4 regions of the uncultured Phascolarctobacterium sp. genome follow, and region 4 is predicted to be linked to each of the others. Evidence: riboswitches for the same ligand, from Rfam matches in the RefSeq annotation. Region 4 holds a riboswitch; each other region holds the start of a gene.

The links. Region 4 has a riboswitch for cobalamin ahead of Q4G98_RS04730 (TonB-dependent receptor). Riboswitches for the same ligand answer to the same signal wherever they lie in the genome.
Region 1: linked by a shared signal. The riboswitch ahead of cbiD (cobalt-precorrin-5B (C(1))-methyltransferase CbiD) and the one ahead of Q4G98_RS04730 (TonB-dependent receptor) in region 4 are both predicted to bind cobalamin.
Region 2: linked by a shared signal. The riboswitch ahead of nifH (nitrogenase iron protein) and the one ahead of Q4G98_RS04730 (TonB-dependent receptor) in region 4 are both predicted to bind cobalamin.
Region 3: linked by a shared signal. The riboswitch ahead of Q4G98_RS07130 (TonB-dependent receptor) and the one ahead of Q4G98_RS04730 (TonB-dependent receptor) in region 4 are both predicted to bind cobalamin.

Annotation. Positions count from the first base shown of each region.
Region 1 covers NZ_CATWDQ010000001.1:87,788-89,975, reverse strand. The annotation lists gene cbiD (cobalt-precorrin-5B (C(1))-methyltransferase CbiD) at 1-1,070, opposite strand, end outside; cobalamin riboswitch at 1,236-1,365, opposite strand; gene Q4G98_RS00320 (TonB family protein) at 1,423-2,188, opposite strand, start outside.
Region 2 covers NZ_CATWDQ010000001.1:13,774-15,961, reverse strand. The annotation lists gene Q4G98_RS00075 (nitrogenase component 1) at 1-365, opposite strand, end outside; gene nifH (nitrogenase iron protein) at 349-1,164, opposite strand; cobalamin riboswitch at 1,299-1,477, opposite strand; gene Q4G98_RS00065 (ABC transporter ATP-binding protein) at 1,480-2,188, opposite strand, start outside.
Region 3 covers NZ_CATWDQ010000007.1:68,511-70,698, reverse strand. The annotation lists gene Q4G98_RS07130 (TonB-dependent receptor) at 1-1,423, opposite strand, end outside; cobalamin riboswitch at 1,790-1,971, opposite strand.
Region 4 covers NZ_CATWDQ010000004.1:17,661-19,848, forward strand. The annotation lists gene Q4G98_RS04730 (TonB-dependent receptor) at 1-1,281, opposite strand, end outside; cobalamin riboswitch at 1,449-1,627, opposite strand; gene Q4G98_RS04735 (MerR family transcriptional regulator) at 1,747-2,188, shown strand, end outside.

The DNA of each region.
Region 1 (2,188 bases), on a different contig from region 4:
TATACATTAGAAAACATCAGCGCCGCTGTTTTTATTTTACCATGCACGCGATGCTGCATGTAAAAATCAATACGTTCAGTTACTTTATTTATTACTTCCTCAAAAATCTTCTCGCGCTGCAATACCTTCACCACTTCGTCAGTCGTAGGGCAAGCAATAATTTCTTTGCCAACTTCCACTTCAGCACCGGCAAACATTGCCAAAAGAGCCATCAATTCTGTACGACAATCAGCATACTTGGAATGGGTATTCATCACACCCTGTCCTAATTTTACTAATTTACCTGAATGGCCTATCAGCAGTAAGGTCTCAAAACCTTTGTAAACCGCATAGTCTAAAAGTTCGCCAACAAAATTACTGCAGGTCACCGCATCATCAATATTAAGACCCAATACATCACGGGTAAAATCCTCACCATAATTTCCAAAAAAAACCAGCAGATTTTTATTTCCGGCAGCTGCCTGTGCGTCAAGTTCCACATACATCGTTTCTACCAGAGCTTTTTCACTCATTGGCTCAACGATACCACTGGTACCTAAAATGGAAATACCACCTAAAATACCCAGACGCGGGTTAAACGTTTTCCTGGCAATTTCAACACCTTCAGGAGCAGAAATCGTAACCTGCAATCCCTGGTCATAGCCTGCTTCCTTCATTACTTTTTCAAGTTCGCAAGTTATCATTTTACGCGGCGTAGGATTAATAGCAGGGCCATCAACAGCACAGGCCAAGCCAGGTTTAGTAACATGGCCAATACCAATACCGCCAAGTAACTTGATCTCTTTTCCTGTTACTTTTTCCACAGTGGCATAAATCAATATTCCGTTCGTATCGTCAGGATCATCGCCGCTATCTTTACGAATAGCACATGTTGCACTCGTTTCAGTAATAACTGCCTCTTCCGGTTCCAAATCGAGTACAATGCCTTTCGGGGTATCTATCTGAACAAAATCAACTCGTTTACCAGTCAGAAGCATCATTGCAGCAGCTTTGGCTGCAGCTGTTGCACAACTTCCTGTAGTATAACCACATCGCAAACGCTTCCCTTGAGAAATCTGATATTCTTCCATACATCCCCCTTTCTGCTCAGTCATATTGCTAAACACAGCCTGTCATCTAGTATTTTTTACTAATAATCAGAAAAGACTCCTGCCGTTTCCGACAGAAGTCATAAAGATACAAACACACACTTACCCTGCTGGGTGAAGTTTACTTTCCATCTCCATCACTCGTGGATACAGCTTTAGCACATAGGCAGGCACCTGACTTAAACGCCTCAGCGTTATTACAGTGGCGGGACCGTGTCGGATTTACACCGATCTTGCCATTTACGCCCTCACGGGCACCTAATAATATCAAATTACATATTATTATAGCATAAAATCCACAAAAAACCAATGGAGATTCTTATTAAGTTTTAAATTATCGTAACCTAAAAGTAATAGGTACATATGTATAGCAACGTATTTTTTGACCAACACCATTTTTAGCACCGCTAAAGCGCCAGCTGTAGCATGCATCGACAGCAGCCGCATCTAACGCCGCATTCCCTGAAGATTCTGCCACTACTACAGATTCAACTTCGCCTTCGTAACCTACCAGGATACGCACTGTAGTCGTACCTTCAATACTGGCACTTCTGGCACTGCCCGGATAATTTGGCTGACGGCTTCTTACCAGGCGGGGAGGAATAGCAGGATTTGCTGATGGGTCGCCTCCGGCATAACCGCCGCCTTCACCAGTTCCTATTCCCGCGCCAGTACCGTCGCCTATACCCGTTCCAACTCCGGAACCATGTCCACCACCACTGCCACTTCCGCTTCCCGATCCTGAACCGCTTCCATAACCACTGCCCTGTCCAGTACCATAACCGCCGCCGCTGCCTGTATTTTCTTTTACCTCAGCACCAGCAATATTTTTACTTTGCTGAACAGCCCGCTCCACAGGCGCGGGATCATGGGGGGCAACCTGCTGCTGTTCGTATACCTGTTCCCTGCGGGTAGTTTTTTCTATTATATCATCAGAATTTATTGGATCAGCTTTCTGTGCTTCCTGTTTTTGCATAGAGTTTTGTTGCTTATTTTGCAACGCGGCAGCCTTCGCCGCAGCTAAATCTGCTGCCGTAGCGTCGGCAGGCTTCACGCCGCCACCGCCGCCACCACCGCCACCGCCGCCACCGCCAAAAACT
Region 2 (2,188 bases), on a different contig from region 4:
GCTTCAACATCATCGCCAATAACACCGGCGACACAGGAATTGGCAATGATCAGGCACTGCGGCTGATAAGTCTTGATAACGTCATCTATGCAGGCACGTAAGCGTTCCGCACCGCCAAAAATAGAATGTTTTTCCTGAAGCAGGCTTGATACGACGGGAATAGACTTTAAATTTTCAGCAGAGCCATTTGCCAAAGCACGATACTGTGCATTAATGTCCATGCTGCGCGCCACATGGGCACAGGCCCGCGGGCTATGAAAAATAACAGCAGCGCCGCTGCAATAGGCAGCCGCACGCCAAACACCGGGCATACTGCAGCTGCAGCTTTTAGTTTTAGACAGCATTCTTTTAGTCTTGATTGCCATAACCTGCTACTAAATCCTCCAGTTCTTCAAACGTCAAAGGTGTCGGTACTGATAATTCTTGATTTCCCCAAATATCCTGCGCCAATGTTCTGTAAACCTGAGCCTGTTCACACTCCGGTGCATATTCTATGACCGTCTGCCGGTTATTTTCGGCTTTGTTTACGATCACATTGCGGGGAATAAAGGCAATCAATTTTGTATTTAATCTTCTGGCAAATTCTGTCAGCAACGCATGTTCATTAGGCGTATTCCGGCTATTACCGATAATGCCGCCAAGTCTTACCTCGCCTCTGGCCGCAAATCTTTTAACACCTTTAGCAATATTATTCGCCGCATAAAGCGCCATCAGCTCGCCGGAAGAAACTATATAAATATCTGTTGCATAACCTTCTCTGATCGGTACGGCAAATCCGCCACAAACAACATCTCCCAAGACATCATACAAAACGAGATCTTCATCATCTAAAACCTCAAGTTCTTTCAATTTTTCCAAGGCGACGATAATACCACGCCCAGCACAGCCAACTCCAGGTTCCGGACCTCCTGCTTCAACACATTTGATGCCGTTAAAACCTGTATGTACTATCTGTTCTGCCTGGATATCATCTTCAGAATCACGGACCAGATCCAAAACTGTTTGACGGCAGATTTGTCCCAAAAGCAGTCTGGTAGAATCATTTTTGGGATCGCAGCCTATCTGACAAACCTTTTGCCCCATTTCGCTGAATGCAGCCGATACATTAGCAGCCGTAGTGGATTTACCAATACCGCCTTTACCATAAAAAGCAATTTTTTTCATCATCCATTACCTCCATACTATCTATAAATTTTAAAAGAAAAAAAGAACAGACTCACCCCTTTGGGAAAGCTGTTCTAAAAAATAAATATTAGTATGAATACCGAATATTTTATCGACGCTTTCCCATCTCTCGTGGGGACGTACTATGATCTGGCAGTTCTTCTGACTCTGATTCATTGCTCGCCTCACCTTCCCAGGCTTTCGCCCAGTGGTATTTCGAGGGTTGCTCATCATTACAGCGACGGGATCGTATCGGACTTACACCGATTTATCTATTATGCGCAGCAAGCGCACCAGATCAAACAATATTAAATTTTATTTTACCAGGTCTACCGGAAGCAGTGCCGGCATACCGTTACTGCAGACAAATTCATCAGCTTTAACTTTGAAAACATCTTTCAGCAGCTGTGCTGTGACGATTTTCTGCGGCTCTCCTTCCGTTACCAGACGGCCTTCTTTGATTACAGCAATATGATCGGAATACTGCACAGCATGATTGATGTCGTGGATGACCATAACTACTGTCAACTGCAATTCACGGTTGAGTTTTGCCAAAAGCTGCATGACTTCCAGCTGATGGCAGATATCCAAATAGGTCGTAGGTTCATCAAGCAAGAGTACTTGCGGCCTTTGGGCTAAAGCCATAGCGATCCAGGCCCTTTGCCGCTCGCCGCCAGATAAGGTGCTGAGCAGGCGGTGCTGCATTCCCAGCATATTCGTCTGGCCTAAAGCCCACTCAACATGGGCATCGTCTTCCACGCTTTTGCGGCCAAACCAGCTGCGATGCGGAAAGCGCCCCATCTCTACCAGGTCTTTAACAGTCAGATCTGCCGGTGATTGCGGCGCCTGCGTTAAAATCGCCAGTTTTTGCGCAAATTCCCGATGGCTGAATTTTTTTATGTCTTCGCCATTAAAGGTCACATTGCCTTTATAGCACAGCCAAATACGGGCCAAAGCCTTTAATGTAGTACTTTTGCCACAGCCGTTAGGGCCTATGATCGCAGTTACTTTCCCTTCCGGTACG
Region 3 (2,188 bases), on a different contig from region 4:
TGAGATTGGTTTTGCCGTTGCTATCCTCATCGTGCTGTTCAGCGTTAGTAATACGCACTGTGTCATTAGTACGGGAATCACCATCACTATAAACACCTAGTCTAAAAGTCGTATTCTGCCCCATTGTCGCGTCATTAACAATCAAAGCGCGATTTAACTGAATTCTTGCCAAAATATTATTTTGATCATGATCTTCAAATGAAACATCCAACTTATTATTTTCTGTTTGTAAAACCAAAGGTATGCCGTCATCATTATTGGTATTTAAGTAGCTTAGATCAATAATACTGCCCGCTCCAGTTTCCAGTTTATCTACAGTAATAGCCGTAAAAATACCTGTACTTGAAGTATTAGCTATCACTTCTTTATTCTCTTCACCTTGCTCATCCTTACCAACACCATTATCAGTAGTAGTACCAGTACCATTTGTAGTAGGAAACTTACCGCTTGTGGAATCCTTAGCAGGTATAGCTCCTTGCCCACTACCTGTTACCCAATATTTATTCTCTAATTTGTATTGATCACTAACAGTAACTTTATATATGGCCCTATCCATCGGACGCCAAGAAGCATTCGATTCAATTTTTTTGTTACTATAAGAATATGTTGTTGGCGAATCTGTTGGTTTGCCACTACATAATAAGTTCCACTGAGTTTCTATGGAACCTTTAATAGCTATATCATCACCACTTAAAACATACTGATCATTTTGCAAATAATTGTTTAATTGACTATTGCCTTCTGATGAACTACTATCTATATAATTTTCAATCTTTTCCAAATCCGCAGCATCTATTTGAACATAACACAAACAAGGAAGATATTTAGTCATCCATTCCTTAACTTTTTCATTTTCGCCATTTTTTAGATAACCATATATTTCACTTTGCGCAGCTGATGTTTGCATACCAACAAGTTGACTAAGCAGTACTCCTGTAGCTGGATTCGTTGCTGCCTTATAACCAAATCCCTTATCTTTAGTTCCAAGCACTTTATAATAGTACTCACCATCGCTGTTACGTAATTTAATAGCCACAGCATTTGCATCACTTGGTGCAGATATGTCATCTGCCAAAAATTTGTTAAAATTAAACATAGGATCTACTATCTTAACCGTTGAAGTCGTGCCGTCTCTTTTTGATACTACTGAAAAGAAATTGGAATTTCCTAACCTAAATGTTTTATATTCATTAATGACACTATTACTGATTGATGTTCCTTTTTCAAGGTCAAGAAACGTATCCTGACCAGTAACAGTTGAGCCAACATTGATATAATGCGCACCGCCATCAGGCTGCGTTTGGATATCAGCCGCAAATGCACACTGGGGGGGGGCAAACGGTGCGATTACGCCTAACGATAAGGCAATAGCCGCCGGTAATACTTGTAATGTTCTTTGCCTTCTCAAATTTTTCTTCATCATATCCTCCACACCAACTTAAAAATTCCAGCATTTCTGTTTTGCCGTTTCTAAACATGATCATCGTTTAGAAACTGTCATTTTACAGCAGTATGTAAGTACGCGTCACTACTCGCATTTTTACCTGCCGCTGTAAAATTCGGACACTTTCAGCAAAAAATAACGCTGCATTTTCTACCAGTCCATTCGGTGAAAGTGCAGCGTTTGTTTTTACCAAACAGCCTGCTCCGCTTTTCTGGTCGAAAATACTAAAATTTCCGCGCTGCTGGTTTCAGCGCATAATCATAGCGTCCGCAGAAATATTTGTCTGGCAAAACGCCAAACTTAAATATCTCTGCAAAATTTTCTCCCAGTCTGTCTACGCAGGCTGTTCAAAAGATAGAACCAGTCAGCACTCTGACTCAAGATCATTACCCCAGCATCCCTTAGTGAAAGGACTGCGATACTGAAGCTCCCTAATACAGTTGCGTGACAGCGCCGGATTCCCACCGGACTTCCCTATAAAACTTTGGATTTCTACATTCCAAAATACCCAGCTCTAATTTTTCATTTTTGAAATTGTCAATGGACACGTCATTTATTACTCCGGCACTTATGACCGCAAGCATGGATGCCGCCACCCCAGCGGCACCACGCCCAAAGGTCTGAGTTGAGTGGAGTTTGCAGGCTATGACTGAACCTGCAGGAAATAAGAACTGCCCCCCTGCTGACGCAGAGGGGCAGAAAAACTTGCATAACAAGCGTATACCAGTTTTTCCAACTCTCTGT
Region 4 (2,188 bases):
ATTACCAAGTGATCCGATGACAGAATCATGATCGCGCCAGTTACTCAAGTATTTACGCAACTGGTCAAAGCTCTCCTGTTTAAAGCTTCCGCCTACTAAAATCGTATGTTTGCCGACATTGTCCCAGGCCTTCTGCACATCAAAATTATAGGTTTCACCGGGATAGAAGGAATCAGTACCGGCACCCGTCCAATCAGTAGATTTAGGACTGCTGGGACTACTAAAACCATTGCTCTTCATGTCCAGATAACCAAAACTGGTGCTGAATTTATTTTTGTTATCGTTATAAGCCAAGGTATGCAGATCAGATTCTTTCCGTCCATCATAACCTAAATAGGTGCTCAGGCCTGGTTTCACTACCATACCATTGCCCACATCTACATTACCGTTAAAAACCGGTTTTCCGTTTTCATATATTGTCGTCCAGGGATTTTGGTAACGGTATTCACTTTCTGTGTGGATAAATGTATATTTTAAAGATCTGTCTTTATCAAAATCATACTTGATATTGGCCGAAATATTTTCATTTTCCCAAACCTTTTCACCGCGTCCACCTAAAATATATTTACCGCCGCTGAGCTGCGGCAGTTCATGATCAGGTTTTACAGCCCCAGATCCTTTACTAGCGCTACCTGTATAATAATAACCTCTGAAGCCGTCAGATTTTCTGTTTTCATAGCCGATGCCAAAAGACAGTTTTTCATTAGCCTTAACATCTGCATACAAAGCTTTTTTCCAGGTATTATTACTGCCATAGCTGACTACGGCATTTACATCAGCGCCTTTTTTCTTAGGATTATCCTTCGTGATGATATTAACGACCGCGCCCACTGCCCGACCGCCATACAAAGAAGAACCGGCACCCCTTACAACTTCTATACGGGCAATTCTTTCAACAGGTACCATTTCCCATTCCATACCATTATTATAAGTAGTATTCATCGGCAGCCCGTCTAACAAGACCAAAATATCACTGGAGCTGAAGCCCCTGATCTGAATTCCTCCCTGTGCCACCTGACTCATATAAACTCCTGGTAAAGTCTGCAGTGCTTCCGGCACAGAATTGATATTTCGTTCCTCAATGTCCTGAGCCGTCACAACACTGACGCTAGAAGGTACTTCCTGCAGCTCCTTCATGGTTCTGGTAGCCGTTACCACCATCTGATCCAGATTAAACTGCTGCAGACCTTCTTCTGCATATACTGCTGTACCCCCCCAGATGACATTGCCAGTTATAAGTGCTACCATCAGTGCACTCTTACCCATACTCTTTTTCAACACGTTCAACTTCCTTTCATAACTTTTTTATTGAAATAAAAGCTTCACATCTGCCTATCCTTCATAGCCGCAGCTGCTTCTGCTTTTATTAGCAAACAAAAATACCTTCTGCCACGGCAAAAGGTATTAAACGGTTTTCAACCACATCATTACCTCACTGTCTCACGCAGCAGTAAATTTTATCATCAGGCAAGTTCTTCTGACTCAAGTTCATCGCGCCTCCAAGCCTTCCCGGATAACTCCAGTGACATAAATATGGATTTGCTCACTCTTACAGCGACGGGATCGTGCGGGCTTTGCACCCAACTTCTCTATTAAGACCTGCGTCACCTGATAACAGCAATATTCATTTTCTGTATTTTATAATAAAGTATTCTATTTTATATCCACAACTATATGTTATAATATCATATATAGCATATTACTATGTATGGCTACTAGACAGTCAAGAGGGAGTTTATTTTTTTTATGAAAAAACCAATTGACAATTATTTTACGACAGGCGAACTGGCCAGTCTTTGTAAAATCCCCCGTAAAACTTTGCTTTATTACGACAGCTTAGGCCTGATCACGCCTGAAGTTGTTGAAGAAAACGGCTACCGCTATTATAAGCGGACCCAACTGTTTGCCCTGGAATTGATCTTAACAATGCGTAAACTCGATATTCCGCTGGCAGAAATTAAAAGCTATCTGGCAAACAAGTCCTATTCTAACTATCAGCAGCTCCTCGCTGACCGTGAAACGCTTCTTGAACACATGATCGAAAAAATGATCAGTCTAAAAAATGAACTGCACCATTCCATCATCAATCTTCAGCAATTAGAAAACATTAAATTTAATAAAATCCTGACTGTCCAAACGGGAGATGAATTTTTGTGTTTAAGCCAAACGGTTGCGCCTAAAATGAACT